DNA from 2 places in the Lysinibacillus sp. A4 genome. Region 2 is predicted to be linked to the other one. Evidence: riboswitches for the same ligand, from Rfam matches in the RefSeq annotation. Region 2 holds a riboswitch; the other holds the start of a gene.

Region 1 (11,392 bases), on a different contig from region 2:
ACTTCTAAAAGCTCCTGAAAATCTTTAACCGTCCCTTCAGAATATTTAACCTTTGCTGCCTCTGAGGCTGATAGGGTTAACAAATTCTTTCCGCCAGCACGGTATTCTGGTAGTTCATAGTTGGTATCTGCCATTGCTAATGCATATTTAGGGTCGCGCCCTGACGTTTCTGCTGCTGCTTTCATTTGAGCAAGCCAAGCGCTATTGGCCTTTAGGTCGGCTGCATTACCTGCTGAATCGATAACTGCTGCTGCACCAATTGTTCCATTTGGAACCATGTAGATCTTATCCGCATGTAAGGCTAAAAACGCTCCTGCTGAGTGCGCATCCTTATTAATATAAGCAATCGTTTTTATTTGCGTTGCATCCATAAGCATGGCGATATCGCTTGCTGCATTCACAAAACCGCCAGGCGTATGTATTTCTAAGATAATTGCCTCTGCATTGTTTTCTTCAGCCTCTTTAAAAGCTCGTTCTAAAAATGCATGAAGTCCTCGCTCTACTTCATTACGAATCGGAACATGATAAACCTTATTACTGGCAAAAGCCGAAGTTAATGGAAACGCTAACAAAAAAGTCATCCATATCACTAGTAAATAGCTGAGGATTCTCCGTTTTCGCATCTTTTCCCCTCCCTTCTAACATGCCTCTCCTCTGTATATACGGTCAATCATGCGAAAAGTTTCACAAATCTTAAAAATTTATTCACTTATTTATCACTAGATCTAATCCCAATTATCAACACTTAGTATGTGAAAAAAAGCCGAATGAAATCATTTTGATTCATTCGGCTTTTTCATATGTACGTAAAGTTGAGCAATGTAAAATACCTGAAATTAATCAAAAATGTGATTAATTTCAGGTATAACTTTGTCTGCTCAGTGAATCATACAATTGCGTGTTATGAACGTAGGGATTTTTAATGGGAAATTAAATTACCACTTACGTTTACGTGCAGCTTCTGATTTCTTTTTACGTTTTACGCTAGGTTTTTCGTAGAACTCGCGCTTTCTAACTTCTTGAATTGTACCACTTTTTGATACAGTACGTTTGAAGCGGCGAAGAGCATCTTCAAGCGATTCGTTTTTGCGAACGACAGTTTTTGACATCTCTCTTTCCCTCCCTCCGAACACACGTCAATACACAATTAGGCAAATCACCTTCTGTTGTGTACTAAAAAATTATATCGTATTGTCTAATAATGGTCAATAGAAAGTATGCGAAATTATCAAGTGAATTTTTGGTTTTATTTTTGCTCGAATTATTCATACACAATTCGCCCACAATAAAAATAATTACATTTTCTTAACAATTAAGGGGTTTACAAAAAATAGAATAAGGGCGTAGAATAAATCACATTCAATTTCATATCGGCCAAATCTCAACTATTTGAGAACGGAGGAACCAATCTTTTGGGGTTAATTCTGCTTTAGCAGAAGGGATGAGAAAGCTCTTTCGCCATCCTACCCGTCAGCTAACTTCGTCGGCTAAAGCGAAGGAGGTCGTTATTGACCACCATTATTAGCATGCTTTCTACCCTTTTCATGCTCTAATCGTAGGTCTTTTTATTATGCCATCTAACAAACAGTTGTTTACTATTCAGAATTGAGGAAAAATTAAATGAACAATTTTAAAAGAGCATTAAATCCTCCCAAAGTTCTTGTATTGGGCTTTGCCCTCATCATTGCCATAGGTACGTTTCTTTTAACAATGCCATTTTCTACTGAGGATGGGAAGGGTTTGCCCTTTTTAGATGCTTTATTCACTGCTACATCAGCTACTTGTGTCACAGGTTTAATTGTAGTCGATACAGGTGATACCTTCTCTACTTTTGGCGAAGTGGTTCTTTTATTCTTAATCCAAATTGGCGGTTTAGGATTTATGACATTTGCCACATTATTATTTTTACTGCTTGGAAAGAAAATTTCATTAAAAGAAAGACTGTTGCTAAAAGAAGCATTTAATAATATCTCCATTGCTGGTCTTGTTCGATTAGTGAAAAGAATATTACTCTTTACAGCATGTATTGAAATAATCGGTGGTCTTATTCTATCCATTCGTTTTTCTTTTGATATGCCTATTGGAAAGGCCCTTTATTTTGGATTTTTTCATGCCATATCCAACTTCAACAACGCTGGCTTCGATTTAATGGGTGGCTTTAACGGAATGACTGCCTATGTTGATGATCCCTTTGTTGTTTTCACCATCTGTGCTCTTATTACAATCGGCGGATTAGGCTTTATTGTGATGAATGAATTATATGAATATCGTGTGACTAAAAGGCTTTCTGTCCATTCAAAAATAGTCTTAGTAACGACACTTTTGCTCACTGTTAGTGGAACCATTTTGATATTTTTGTTTGAGTATGGCAACCAAAAGACACTGGGACCATTATCCGAATGGGGTAAAGTGTTAGGTTCCCTTTACCAAGCGGTTACACCACGAACTGCTGGCTCCAATACACTGGCTATTGGGGACTTAACGCATTCTACATTATTTTTAATGATTCTTTTCATGTTTATTGGGGCAGGCTCTGGGTCGACTGCTGGAGGTATTAAAATCACAACCTTTGCTGTTTTAGTAGCTACTATGTGGTCACAAATTCGAGGAAAAGAAGATGTCGTTCTCTTTAAACGTAGAATTGTTACTGAAACTATCTTAAAGGCTTTGACGGTTACAATGTGTGGAGGATTAATTGTTATAGTCGTGACGATTCTTCTCAGTATCACGGAACAGCATCATAGCTTTATGATGTACTTATTTGAGGCTACCTCTGCGTTTGGTACTGTTGGTCTTTCGATGGGCCTAACTCCAGAGCTAACACCTGCTGGTCGTCTTCTTCTGATTATTACAATGTTCGCAGGAAGAGTAGGACCACTAACCATTGCTTTTGCCATTGCAAAACGAAGAAAAAAAGAGAGTTTCCGCCACCCAAAAGGAAATATTATGATTGGATAACCAAATGAGAGGAAGACAGAACGCTATGACCATTAAACAATACGCTGTGATTGGCTTAGGTAGATTCGGAACAAGCGTCGCTCGCAGATTGCATGAAGCTGGACAGGAAATATTAGGAATTGATATAAATGAAGAAAGAGTAGAGGATGCCGAACCCTATGTGACTCACGCTGTGGTAGCAGATACAACAGAAGAAAAAGCCTTAAAATCGATTGGTATTGGTAACTTCGATTGTGTTATCGTGGCGATCGGTAATGATATGCAATCTAGTATTTTAACCGTCTCTTTATTAAAAGAGCTAGGGATCAAAAAAGTGATTGCAAAGGCACTTGGTAAAAGACATGGGCAAGTGTTAGATAAAGTAGGAGCTGATTGGATTATTTACCCAGAAAGAGATATGGGTGAACGTGTGGCTAATCAACTCCTATCCCCAAATATGTTGAATTATATCGAATTATCAAAGGAATACAGCATTGAAGAAATTATGATTCCTTCCAAAATGGCTGGACAAAACCTTCGTGATTTAGACTTGCGCGCAAAATATAACGTCAGTGTAATTGCAATTGTGCGCGAGGGAGAAATTATTATCTCCCCTTCTCCTGAGCAAATTATTGAAAAGGAAGATTTATTAGTAATGATTGGTCATCGAAAAGATCTTAGCTTATTCTCAAATATTCAGTAACCACAAAAAGGCTGTTTCAAGCTCAACTTGATACAGCCTTTTTGTCTTAGAAAACTTTCTTTTGATCTCTATCATCTTTTAAAATTTCAACAGCCTCTCTGAAGCGTTGGGAATGAACAATTTCCCGTTCACGTAAAAACTTCAAACTATCATTTAAATCCGTGTCATCTGATAAGTCAATAATCCATTGATATGTGGCACGTGCCTTTTCTTCAGCTGCAATATCCTCATACAAGTCCGCGATAGGGTCGCCCTTTGCTTGAATATAGGTTGCTGTGAATGGTACACCTGAGGCATTTTGATAAAATAGAGCCCGATCGTGATTTACATAATGATCACCCAAACCAGCTTCTTTCAGCATTTCTGGTGTTGCATCTTTTGTTAGCTTATAAATCATCGTGGCAATCATTTCTAAATGTGAAAATTCCTCTGTTGCTATATCGGTCAATAACCCTACTACTTTGTCAGGAATCGTATAGCGCTGATTCATGTAGCGTAGAGCTGCTGCCAGTTCCCCATCCGCTCCTCCATATTGTTCAATTAAAAACTTTGCAAGCATTGGGTTACATGTACTAACTTTTACCGGATACTGGAGTTTCTTTTCATAATACCACAAAGATTTTTCCTCCTAGTCTTTTGTTTAGACTTGCCATGGCCATGGTGTATCAATCCAGTTAAAAGGATAATTCGAATAGCTTCTCCCAAAATTCATGAGTGGTCCATACTTTTGCTCAAAATCAATTTTAAGTTTCATACTTTTCTCTGTATTTTCATTAAATTGCTGAATAGCGTCATAATCGTGCGGATGAGTGTCTAAATAGAGGTTTAATTCAACAATGACGAAATCAATTGCTTGTATTTCTTCTAATTGCTTATAAAATTCGGGCGGCATCTTTTTAGTCATGCTTCCTCCCTCCTTTTAGGGGAAATGGATATGGGCTAAACAACTGTGGCCATAGTGTACCCGCCATTAGCGCTTCTCTTGCGGTTGGAAATTGTGGAAGTCCAGGTGGTTGAAAACCCATATATAATTGTGGGGGTGTTGCATAATATTTAACTTCTATAGGCTTACAAGGATCAAAGGGGCTAATATAGGGCCTCCAAGACTTATACTGTGTAAACATGACATCCTCCTTTCTGTATTTACATTCATCAGTGGAGTATATGTGCATAGAAAATTATTATGCTGATTAAACACAAAGAAGCCATAAGCTCATGTCAATGTACACATGAGCTTATGGCGCTATAAAAAGATAATATTAATAGTTGGAGTCGGCAATTAAACCATTCATAATAGCTACACCAGAGCTAGCCCCAATACGAGTCGCACCTGCTTCTACCATTTTTTTCATGTCCTCTAAGCTACGAACACCACCTGATGCTTTTACACCAAGTTCTGGACCTACAGTTTTACGCATCAGCGCGATATCCTCTGCTGTTGCTCCACCAGTAGAAAAACCTGTAGATGTTTTCACATAGTCAGCACCCGCTGCTACAGCTAACTCACATGCTTTCACTTTTTCTTCGTCTGTTAGTAAGCATGATTCAATAATGACTTTTACAAGTGCGCTATCTTTAGCTGCTTCTACCACAGCTGCGATATCTGCCTGTACAAGCTCATAGTTTTTATCTTTCAACGCACCGATATTAATAACCATATCTACTTCTTTTGCACCGTTAGCAATGGCGTCTTTTGCTTCAAATGCTTTGACTGCTGGCGTATTGGCACCAAGTGGGAAGCCGATAACCGTACAAACTAACACGTCTGTACCCTGTAATAATTCACTACTACGTTTTACCCAAGTTGGATTTACACAAACAGAAGCAAAGTTAAATTGTTTAGCTTCTGCACATAATTTTTCAATTTGTTCTTTTGTTGCCTCAGCCTTTAATAATGTATGATCAATCATACGTGCAAAATTTTTTTCCATTGTTGAACGCTCCTTCATTAAACAAGATGTACGTACCTCTTCGAATCATATCATTTTTTCGCGATGGCGTCTAATTTCTTTCTATATAATGAACACCCAAATATAAACATTACAGAACGAGTCATGTTTATCTGAAGTCCTCAAAAGATTGTATAGAAAGTGATAACTTAATTATTTCACAAAAAAATCTTATATGTACTGATTTTATAAGGATTATGTTATCATAAATCACGTATCTAAAATATGTACAACGAAAAACTTATTAAATGTTTGGAAACACAAGGTAATGTGAATTGAAAGGATGATATATATCATGAGTAACGAGCGATCAAAAATCGTGAGTTTTCATACTCTAGGTTGTAAAGTAAATCATTACGAAACAGAAGCAATTTGGCAGCTGTTTAAAGAAGAAGGCTATGATCGAACAGAATTTGATCAACAAGCAGATGTTTACGTCATTAATACATGCACAGTTACGAATACTGGAGATAAAAAATCACGTCAGGTTATTCGTCGAGCAATTCGCCAAAATCCGGATGCAGTTATTTGTGTAACAGGATGCTATGCACAAACATCCCCTGCAGAAATTATGGCAATCCCTGGTGTTGATATTGTTGTTGGAACACAAGATCGTACGAAATTACTTGGTTATATTGAACAATATCGTGCGGAACGACAACCGATTAATGCTGTACGTAATATTATGAAAAACCGAGTATACGAAGAATTAGATGTACCAGCATTTACAGACCGTACACGTGCTTCGTTAAAAATCCAAGAAGGCTGTAACAATTTCTGTACATTTTGTATTATTCCATGGGCACGTGGTTTAATGCGTTCTCGTGACCCACAAGAAGTATTACATCAAGCACAGCAATTAGTAGATGCTGGTTATCTTGAAATTGTCTTAACTGGTATTCATACAGGTGGCTATGGTCAGGATTTAAAAGATTATAATCTTGCTCAATTACTACGTGATTTAGAGGCCAATGTAACAGGCTTAAAGCGTCTTCGTATTTCATCCATTGAGGCTAGTCAATTAACAGATGAAGTAATTGAAGTACTACGTGAATCAAAGATTGTCGTGAATCATTTACACATCCCTATTCAATCTGGTTCTGATACGGTATTAAAACGTATGCGTCGTAAATATACAATGGAGTTCTTCGGTGAACGTTTAACAAAATTACATGAGGCTTTACCTGATTTAGCTGTTACTTCTGATGTAATCGTTGGTTTTCCAGGTGAGACAGAGGAAGAGTTTATGGACACATATAACTTTATTCGCGATCATAAATTTTCTGAGCTACACGTTTTCCCATTCTCTCCTCGTACAGGAACCCCTGCTGCACGTATGGAAGATCAAATTGATGAAGACATTAAAAATGAGCGTGTGCATCGACTCATCTCTTTAAACGATCAGCTAGCAAAAGAGTATGCTTCTCGTTTTGAAGATCAAGTGCTAGAAGTTATCCCTGAAGAATTTGTGCATGATGACAGTGAAGAAGAAGGCCTTCTAACAGGCTATACAGACAATTACTTAAAAGTAGTTTTTGAGGGTCCAGAAAGTCTAATCGGACAACTTGTAAAAGTAAAAATTACACAAGCAGGCTACCCTCACTCAAAAGGACAATTTGTACGCGTTTTAGAAACAGTGAAATAAATAGTGAAAAAAGGGTTGCCCATTATATATGGCAACCCTTTTTCCTTTTAATGAAGCTAATCATTCACTTGTATTTGATTTTTCATAATATTGATAAATGCTTTTAAAGATTGACAGCTCCTATAAGAAAATTAGTAGTACAAACACAATATCCATCTGTACTACCAGCTTTGTTAATATATTATAATCTTCTACTGTCCTCTAAACTAGCATTTATCAAGGACTAGGAGGAGGTGTAAGTCCTAAAAGAACAGGCGTTATTACGCTACTGCCAGCACCAAGGCGGATTTGTTGAATTTGCAATACTTTTACAGTAAGTTCTAAGACAATTTTTTCACGTAATGTGCTGAATGTCCCTTCAGGAGCCGCCATAATCGGTGAAAAATCAAGTTCAAAGAAGTTGGCAGCTACTAATTCACCAAATGGTTGTTCATTGTATTTAACAAGATTTTGGAAGAAAGCCTTATCTAATCGAGCATCCATTTGTGTTCTTTCGTTAAGGAAGTTCGCTTCAGCAAACTCGGAAATGCCTAAGATTGGTGTTGCGCCTCCAGGTGTTTGTGGGAAAATAAGATCTGTAAAACCAGAAAACGGAACGTCAGCAATTCTATCTCGAAGTGCCCCATTACATGCTGATGAAGCATATTCAATATTTTTCCGAATATGTCCTGCTACAAATAATTTAGCTCTTGTTACTCTAAAGAAATCAGTACCACCAATACGTGCAAAGCTAACTGGTACCAGTTTCACTTGATTTAGGAAGACATTCTTTTTCACTCGTTTGATTTCTGTAGCAGCAGGGCTAAGTGTAATATCCGACTCAACAACGATTTGCAGTGTTGGTTCTGCCAATACAACTGGAACTTTGATAGTTGGCGTTGTAACTGGTGTAGTGACTACTGGTGTAATCTCATTCGTTAATGGAATTTGTTCAGTTGATGTTACAGGACAAGGTTGAAATTGGCTTTCTAATTGATCGCTCAAAAAATTCCCTCATTTCATTTTTTTAGTATTAGAGAGCTCTCCTATCGCTAGAATATGTAGCATTTAAATCTATACATGGACGTATATATTAGTTTTATTTTTTATTTGAATTAAGGGATAAATTTCTATAACCCTCCATTACCTTGCCAGTCAAACAGTACTTTAATTTTTTGTACTTGTAACATTTGGATAATTAATTCTAATACTATATTTTGACACAATCGATTGGGATGAATGGCTGACTTATTTTGCGTATTAGATACCCTATATTCAATATTATGCTGTATGTAGCCTTCTATAAATAAATTCCCCTTTAATACAGTTCTTGTTCCATTTCCCAATGACTGGGATCTATGAATAGGTACAAATCTACAATCGGATAGTACTACCTCATTTGTGATCTCTTTAACCTCTTCAATTCCTTTATCAAAAGCAATTTTTTCCTCCATACATATTTCTATTTTGTATTCCCCTAGCACAACAGGAACTCGTATATGTATAAAAGGCTCAGAGGAGTTAATCTCTCCTTTTTTAATTGCTTGTGAGTTATGTAAGGGAACTACTACTGATTTAAACGGATGCTGCTCACTACCATTTTTTTTATTAGTATCCGTTCTCATTAAAGAAATCATTTGATTAATGTTGGAGCTAACCAAACGACAATATGGTTGTTCAGGGTAAATCGAAATCGTTTGGAGTAGCTTCGTCTGAAGTTGGGGAGATAGGTTATCATTTAAATCAAGAAAATCAAATATTGTATTTTGAACATTATCACCATAAATAGGAGCATGAAGAAAATCGTTAATTTCTACATAAGTAGAAAAGGGACTTTTTTGGATAATGGTGCATACTTCTCCTTGTAAAGACTTTGCAATCTCTTTATTACGATTTGGAGGATTGTTTTTCTCCTTTTCTGCTATATCATCCAAATGCATATTATTTTCAGCCTCTGACAGAGCTCTATTGAAAGATTTTGGATTATTGTCTGATTGGGCTGTTGAATTTTGTTCTTCAAGGGAGTTCTCATCACTATCTAGTAGATGGTCAATTTCTACCTTTGTTGGACTGGGTACGATTTGATAGCATGCTATCTGGTCTAAAGTGAATTCCTCTACATGGTTCTCATCCATATGTCGGAAATTTTCTTCGTTCTCCTTAACATTCGCTTCTATAGGTATGGGTATGGACGCTAATTGCTCTATTAAGGTCACTTTTGTGTGACTCTCATCGATATCTATGTGATGTTCGTTTTCTTGCTCAACATTTGTTTCTTTAGATATAGGTAGATCTTCATTAGATGGTAATAGCTCTGCTAGGCTAGCATCCTCCCTGAAGTTCTCAAAATTTGGGTGATGTTCGTTTTCTTCCTCAATAGTCGGCTCCATAGGTTCGGAGAGCTCTTCATTAGAGATTATATGGTCTGTTAAAGTTGATTCCTCTGTAATTGGTTTATATTCTTTTTCATCAAGCAGATTATTATTTCCATTAAAAGTCTGTTCTAATGGAGATTCGTCATCTATTTTAGTTTGATATCTCCACTCAGTGTATTTATTTTGTTTAGAGGATATTTTTTTCATCTCTCTAAAATTAATCCATGGAGTTGCCATTCATTCACTCCCAAATAATGATTTGACAAAAAAAGCATAACCATCAATTTTTAATTAAGTTTTAATCCATTAGCTAATTCTTCTGATACGATTATGTTAGGACAATTGAAAATCTACAATACTAATTACAATCCATATTATGCAATATTTTTACTTTTGTCACAGTCCCACCATGAGATACAATTGGAAGACGCATGTCCTTATCTTGCCAAAAAAAGCAGTTAAAAGTTCGAGTAAAAGTGAACTTTCAACTGCCCAACAACATATTTGATTTTATATCAGTATTATTGTTACCATTTTTGCTCCACTACATAAAAAAATTAACAAGGCTCAGTAGGCGGAATCATATCAGGAACAATTGGTGTTGCTGGTGGAGTAAGCCCTGGTAGAACAGGTGTTACTACACTACTTCCAGCGCCCAAACGGATTTGTTGAACTTGCAATACTTTTACAGTAAGTTCTAAGACAATTTTTTCACGTAATGTGCTGAATGCTTCTTCAGGAGCTGCCATAATCGGTGAAAAATCAAGTTCAAAGAAATTGGCTGCTACTAATTCACCAAATGGTTGTTCATTGTATTTAACGAGATTTTGGAAAAAAGCCTTATCTAATCGAGCATCCATTTGTGTTCTTTCGTTAAGGAAGTTCGCTTCAGCAAACTCGGAAATGCCTAAGATTGGTGTTGCGCCTCCAGGTGTTTGTGGGAAAATAAGATCTGTAAAACCCGAAAACGGAACATCAGCAATTCTATCCTGAAGTGCCCCATTACATGATGATGAAGCATATTCGATATTTTTCCGAATATGTCCTGCTACAAATAATTTAGCTCGTGTTACTCTAAAGAAATCAGTGTTAGCAATACGCGCAAAGCTAACTGGTACCAATTTCACTTGATTTAGAAAGACATTCTTTTTCACTCGTTTAATCTCTGTCGCTGCAGGACTAAGTGTAATATCCGACTCGACAACGATTTGCAGTGTTGGTTCTGCCAGTACAACTGGAATTTTAATAGTTGGCGTCGTAAGTGGTGTAGTAACTAGTGGTGTAATCTCATTCGTTAAGGGTATTTGTTCAGTTGATGTTACTGGACAAGGTTGAATTTGATTAAATTGTTCACTCAAAAAATTCCCTCATTTCAATATAGTATTAGTGAGCTCTCCTATCGCTAGAGTATGTCGCAATTAAATCTATGTATGGACATTGAACTTGTTCTTTTACATATTTTATTTGGAATGTTTGAGGTTGTGATTTTCCCGGTTGATCTTACACAATGGGCTAAAACTCCATTTAAGCAGGAATTTAACGCAGACCCCCTTCAAATATGATTTACGTAAAAAAACCACTTAATAATATTAAGTGGCTTTCTCTAAGTTATGTTGATAATAAATTATACAAGCTGTTATTCAAATTCATAGGATATGGCAGACAGTGCGTATAATGGCGCTGTTTCTGCTCGTAAAATTCTCGGTCCTAATGACATCGTTTGAGCGCCTGCTTGTAATAGCGCTTCCGACTCTTGACGAGAAATGCCTCCCTCAGGACCAAAGATAATAAGCATTGATTTCGA
Region 2 (6,360 bases):
ATAATGACGACATTTCTGTGAAATAACAGTGATGTACGAATGAGAAGACTCGATTGGTTGTGTAGCATATGATGCCACCCTTTTTTCGGTAAGAATTGAGGGATAACAACTGTAACTTTATGACCTGTCTTCGTACATTGATGTTCTACTTTATCAATAAATTTAATTAATGGCTGTGTAATGCTGCGATATGGTGAATAGTAGGTAACTAATCGTACATCAGGTTGCCAGGCGTTCCACTTCTCTTCAAAAGCTTTTGCATCTGCTTGATCGAAAGCTACGTAAAAGGCTATCACTTTATCAACCTTAAGTGATTTGGCATAATGTAGGGAGTTTTCAACCACCTTTGTTATACCAGCTACTGGCACAATGAAAACATTCCCCTCAATAGTAGCCAGTTCCTCATGATTTAATCTTAACTGTTCTCCAACAGCTTGATAATGTTGCTTAATGCGATGGAATACAAAAATAATAATTGGTAAAAAGATAAACACTGGCCATACTTGAGGCATTTTTGTCACAAAAAACATCATTGCCACGATGAAAGAGATAGCAGCCCCAATTGTATTGATTGTAAATCTTGCTACCCAGCCTTTAGGTTTTTCGTGCCACCATTTTCTCATCATTCCCGTTTGCGCTAATGTAAAGGGAATAAATACGCCTACTGCATAGAGCGGAATTAAATGCTCTGTGGCCCCGTCAAAAAGGATAATTAAAAAAATGGCTGCAATACCTAGCATTAAAATACCATTTGAATAGCCAAGACGGTCCCCACGAATTTGGAAAATTCGTGGGATAAAACCATCCTTCGATAAATTCACAGCAAGCAAGGGAAAAGCTGAGTATCCTGTGTTTGCGGCAAGTACTAAAATCATTGCCGTAGTCCCCTGTACAATATAATAAAGGAAATTCCGACCAACACTAGCTTCTGCTAGTTGGGAAACGACTGTTGCTTCTGCTGTTGGTGCAACGCCATAAAAATAAGCTAGACTAACAATCCCGATGAATAAAACGGCTAAAATGGCACCCATTGCTAAAAGCGTTTTAGCAGCATTATTTGGAGCAGGATTTCTAAAATTAGGTATGGCGTTAGAAATAGCCTCTACTCCAGTTAACGCTGAGCTTCCTGAAGCAAATGCCTTTAATAAAATAAATAGGCTAATCCCTGCCACTGGTGTGCCAATCTTTGGATGTAGCTCTGCAGGCACCTGTCCAGTTGCCACATTATAGAGCCCAATCCCGATTAGCAACAGCATAACGCCTACAAATAGATAAACTGGGTACGCCAAGATAGAAGCTGACTCTGTTACACCTCGCAAGTTTAAAATCGTTAAGAAAATCACAAATATAATAGCAATGGGTACATTATAAGCATGAAGACTTGGAAATGCAGATGTAATGGCATCTGTCCCAGCCGACACACTTACTGCTACCGTTAAAATATAATCAACAAGCAAAGAACCCCCTGCAACAAGACCTGCATTCACGCCTAAATTTTCTCGTGATACGACATAGGCGCCTCCCCCATGTGGATAGGCGAAGATAACTTGACGATAGGATAAAATCAGTGCCACGAGTAGAATAACCACTCCAGCGGCAATAGGTAAAGAATACCAAAATGCCATTGTACCTACCGTCATTAGGACAATTAAAATTTGTTCTGGTCCATAGGCTACTGATGACAATGCATCTGACGATAATATGGCCAGTGCCTTTGTTTTACTGAGCTTTTGTTCCCCTAACGCATCGGATCTTAATGGTTTGCCGATTACATAACGTTTGAATGAGGATTTCATTGATAAACACCTTCTAGTTTCATAGAATGTGTTTCGCCTTTCTAAATTACATCAAAAAACGCCTACAAGTCATCACTAAATAAGACTTGTAGACGCTCATCCGTCTGCCAAGCTCCACTTTTCTGCTCTTAACGCTTACGAGGTTAGCTGTCGGATTCGGGCCTGAGTAGCCCTACTCCTCCACAAGGAAGAGATTCACCCCAAGAATGGCTATGCCATCCATCAAAATTGGTTCCCCCGCGTTTAGTTGCTTCAGCGATTTAGAAATTTGAAACTTTTATAATGATGTCATATTACGCCTGCTAATTAAAAAAGTAAAGAAGAAAATTTTTCTCTTTTTTGAGTAAAAGCATAGGCTTTTTTTGAACATATAAATAATCGCTTCTTAAAGAAAATTTCCTGAATACCTAGTCAAAACCCACAATATAAACAATAAAACTGCCTTAAAGGTATATTCTACCTTCAAGACAGCTCATTATATTAGTCATCAAAGCCTTGTTCAAAGTCGATAATGTTCCCAGAGACTGCATCCACATCTACTTCGTATTCATATTGACCGTCTTTCAGTTCAATTTCATATACACCATCATCAAGCTTAATTTTTGTCACTTTACCCTTTGCTTTTGTTTGGGCTGTCTTGATAGCCTGCTCTTTTGTAATTATTTTTGTTGTAGCAGTCGTAGCAGGAATATGATCATCCCAATCATCGTCATCTAGACGTTCCTTTTTCTGCTTGAGCAATTTTCCACTATAAGCATCAAATTTTAAATCATATTCTTCTGTATCTGTATACACCTCTACTTCATAAATAGAGCTAAACTGATTTTGGTCAAATTCGATATTGGCAACTGTACCATCCACTACCGCTAGAGCTTTCTTCTCAATTTCCTGCATGGATAAGACCTTTTTTTCTTGGGCATTTCCTGATAATAAAGTCGTCGAGCCAATCGCTGCACCCACTCCCAGTGTAATTACTAGTGCTGGAATCATGATCATTTTTTTCATGTTCATCTCTCCTTTGTTTTATCTAAACTTAGCTTACCAACTGAAGATGATAGAACTATAAGAGAAACATTAGAATTTCATGAGAATGATTTAATGATCGTCATCCCATGTTACAGACAGTACTTTTCCTGAAACAGCATGAATTTGAAATGTAGCTTCGTCCTCCTGCGTTTCAATCTCAACTAAATAGTAACCACCCTCTGGGGTTTCTTCAAAATCAACTGAATCCACTTCACCCTTTAATTGCTTAAGAGCTATTTGAATGGCCTGTTGCTCAGTAATAATAGGCTCTTCGATAGGTTGTTCTTGTGGCTCAACCTTTTTCTCAGCCAGTAGTTCGCCAGTATAACCATCAAACGTTAAATCCTTTTGAATTTCCTCATTTTCAACACGTACAGTGTAAATGGAGTCTGTAAGCATAACGCTTTCTATATCTCCATATTCCTTTTTAACCATTTGTCTGATCTGCTTTTCTGTTAAAAGTAATTTACTATGTCCTTCTTTCAGGATTAGATCAGTCACCTGTTGTGTCGTAACATCGAGTATAGCTGCATACTTGACATCGTCACGCGTAAAAAGCATTTCAAAGGTATTTCCTTGTTTTTCAACCTGTGTAACATGACCATTGTAGATAGCCTCAATATGCCGAATAGCCTGCGCTTCACTAAGAGGTTGAACGTAAAAATAACGATGTTGAATAAACCAAATTACTCCACTACAAAGAAGGATAATAACAACAATTACTAACATCCACTTTTTCATTGCTGTCCCTCCTTTGGTATACATAAAGTAAAGCTTGAGCCTTCCCCTAGCTTACTTTTCACATCTATCGTTATACCTAATTGTTGTGCCAGTTCGTGTGCTATTGCTAGCCCTAGCCCTGAACCACCTGTTTTACGATTACGATCCTCTGTTACACGATAAAAACGCTCAAACAAATGAGGAATATGCTCGACTGGAATACCCATACCAAAATCTTGGATGGTAATACGTACTTGATTGGTTGTTTCGGTGACTTGAATACGTACTTCATCCTTACTATATTTCCTAGCATTATCCAGCAAAATAAAAAGTAGTTGCTTCAATATTTTTTCATCACTATAAATAAATTTTGGAATCTGCGCATCAATTCTAAATGTTCGATGATAAGCCTGTTCCATTTGTGAAGCTACTTTATTTAAGAAAGGGGCAAGCTCTAGTTGTTCGAAATGAACGTCCAATTGTTCTTTGTTTTTAGCTAGTTCTAGCAATTGCAACACCATTTCATGCATACGAGATGATTCATTAGCAATGGCTTGTAAGGATTCCTGAGCAACCTCCCGATTATCAAAACCCCTTCTTAGGAGGAGTTTTGCATAACTTTCAATGACAGTTATAGGGGTTTTTAACTCATGGGAGGCATTTGATACGAATTCTTGTTGCTTTTGATAATGTTGTTCAAGCTTCTCCATCATCATATTAAAAGTACGGTTAATGTTTGTTAACTCGTCGCCACCTTTTTCTGTAGTATCTATTTTTTCATATTTCCCAGTAGATGCACTTTTGCGCATGGTCTCATTTAAACGTTCTAGCGGTAATAAAATAAGTCGCCCAAGTACCAAGCTCGCTAGGAAAATTGGAATCGTTGCCACGACAGATACAACAACTAAGATGACCTTTAACAAATCTAATGTCCGTTCTACTTCTTCCATAGATTGCTGTAATGTTATATCCACTACCGTTCCGTCGATCCAAATAGCAGGCATAGTGTAGGTAATGGCAGGGACTTCTTGCATTTCAAGGGTAGCTTGAACCTTTGTTTTCAAGCGTTCACCATCATAAATATAAACAGCACCCTCTGTGGGCATATAAGCTCTTAATACTTGCTGTAGGTTGGTTTGTGCATTTAACTGACTCAGTGTAGAGCTTAAATCATTTGCCCGTGACTGGAGCTGATTATATTCCGTATCATAGGCAAATTTCTCATACAACAAATAAATTCCACTATTTGTTGCCACTACAATAACTAGCATAAGCAATGTTGTTAGTAGATGAATTTTTGTTTTAAGTCTCATAACGATGTTCCTTTAGCACATATCCAACACCTCGAATTGTCTGAATAAGAGGTGTTGGATTAGCAGCCTCAAGCTTTTGTCGGACATAACGTATATAAACATCCACAACATTTGTATCCCCATAATAATCATAGCCCCACACAGCCTCTAATATTTGCTCCCTTGTCAGTACTTGTTTAGGATGCTTTAGTAAATAGAACAACAAATCATACTCACGAGGTGTCAGCTGAATTTCCTTATCAAAATATACAACTTCCCTTGTTTGCTCGTTTATCGATAAATGGCCAAATGTAAGTGCAACTTGCTTTGGACTCACCTTCTGCGAAAACCGTAATGCATTGCGAATTCGTGCCAGTAGCTCCTCAATTTCAAAAGGCTTTGTCACGTAATCATTGGCTCCTAAATCCAAGCCCTTTACCTTATCCTCTACTTCACTTTTGGCAGTTAGCATGATAACAGGTGTTTGGGATTCTGTTGCACGAATACGCTTTAGCACATCAATACCACTCATCTCAGGTAGCATGATATCAAGTAAAATTAAATCCCATTGCTGCTCACGGTATTGTAGTAAGCCTTCTGCTCCTGTATGGGCCATCGCTGCCTCATATCCTTCAAATTGAAGCTCCAGTTGTAGCACTCTCGCAATATTTTCTTCATCTTCTATAATTAAAATTCGATGTGTCATGTCGAATCCGTCCTTCGCCTTTTCTTTTCATCGTATACGATACAAGTGGTGAAAGTCTAATTAGAAAATGATGAGAAAGACAATACATTTCTTTTTTTGACACAGAGTATGTCTTTAACTAATAAACTTTTGGTAAAAAGCTGTATATATCCCTTTTCTGAAAAATCCCTGAGCTTACTTTAGCAACTTTTTTGCCATTTAAACGGCTTGGAAAGGGAAATTCCATATGTGGACCATTGTAATGAATAATGGTCACTGTACCATCAGAGTTATTACGCCAATCATAATTCCTTTCATCTGTTTTGATTGAAAGTTTAATCGATACAAAAGCTAAACTTAAGAATAATATGAAGAAGATAAGACGAGCAATTTTCAATAGAAACACTTCCTTTTCTATTAGCATAATAATTTACATCCTTACGCACTATTGAGTAATGTTAATAATTTGAACAAAAAAATCTCACCAAAAGCTTTATGGATAGCGATTGGTGAGGTTTTTAATTATTGATGCAAAGCTCTATACAAAAATGCTACAAACTCCGCACGTGTTACAGGATCATTTGGTCTAAAGTTGCCATTATTTCCAATTGTGATCCCATTTCCTGCGAGTATAGCTATAAAGTTATGTGCCCAGTGTGTTTTTGGCACATCCTTGAAAGTATCTTTATTCGATGAAGTTAAATTAAAGGCAAGGACTAATACTTTTGCCATCTGGGCACGTGTCATATTAGTAGTTGGCTGGAAATCCCCATCTATGCCTTCAAACAGACCTGCTTGTTGCACCTGATCGATTACCCCAAAATAGAGATGGTTTTTAGGT

What was found. Region 2 has a riboswitch for cyclic di-AMP ahead of NY607_RS23410 (APC family permease). Riboswitches for the same ligand answer to the same signal wherever they lie in the genome.
Region 1: linked by a shared signal. The riboswitch ahead of NY607_RS05870 (TrkH family potassium uptake protein) and the one ahead of NY607_RS23410 (APC family permease) in region 2 are both predicted to bind cyclic di-AMP.

What each region holds. Positions count from the first base shown of each region.
Region 1 covers NZ_JANWTB010000003.1:111,239-122,630, forward strand. The annotation lists gene NY607_RS05860 (NfeD family protein) at 1-623, opposite strand, end outside; gene rpsU (30S ribosomal protein S21) at 936-1,109, opposite strand; cyclic di-AMP (ydaO/yuaA leader) riboswitch at 1,363-1,504, shown strand; gene NY607_RS05870 (TrkH family potassium uptake protein) at 1,621-2,958, shown strand; gene NY607_RS05875 (potassium channel family protein) at 2,984-3,640, shown strand; gene NY607_RS05880 (manganese catalase family protein) at 3,687-4,256, opposite strand; gene NY607_RS05885 (spore coat protein CotJB) at 4,281-4,544, opposite strand; gene NY607_RS05890 (spore coat associated protein CotJA) at 4,537-4,764, opposite strand; gene deoC (deoxyribose-phosphate aldolase) at 4,900-5,571, opposite strand; gene mtaB (tRNA (N(6)-L-threonylcarbamoyladenosine(37)-C(2))-methylthiotransferase MtaB) at 5,885-7,234, shown strand; gene NY607_RS05905 (CsxC family protein) at 7,451-8,218, opposite strand; gene NY607_RS05910 (BC_2427 family protein) at 8,344-9,825, opposite strand; gene NY607_RS05915 (CsxC family protein) at 10,146-10,946, opposite strand; gene NY607_RS05920 (16S rRNA (uracil(1498)-N(3))-methyltransferase) at 11,225-11,392, opposite strand, start outside.
Region 2 covers NZ_JANWTB010000020.1:682-7,041, reverse strand. The annotation lists gene NY607_RS23410 (APC family permease) at 1-1,796, opposite strand, end outside; cyclic di-AMP (ydaO/yuaA leader) riboswitch at 1,915-2,064, opposite strand; gene NY607_RS23405 (PepSY domain-containing protein) at 2,277-2,801, opposite strand; gene NY607_RS23400 (PepSY domain-containing protein) at 2,892-3,563, opposite strand; gene NY607_RS23395 (HAMP domain-containing sensor histidine kinase) at 3,560-4,855, opposite strand; gene NY607_RS23390 (response regulator transcription factor) at 4,845-5,540, opposite strand; gene NY607_RS23385 (hypothetical protein) at 5,659-5,943, opposite strand; partial or broken gene NY607_RS23380 (S-layer homology domain-containing protein) at 6,042-6,360, opposite strand, start outside.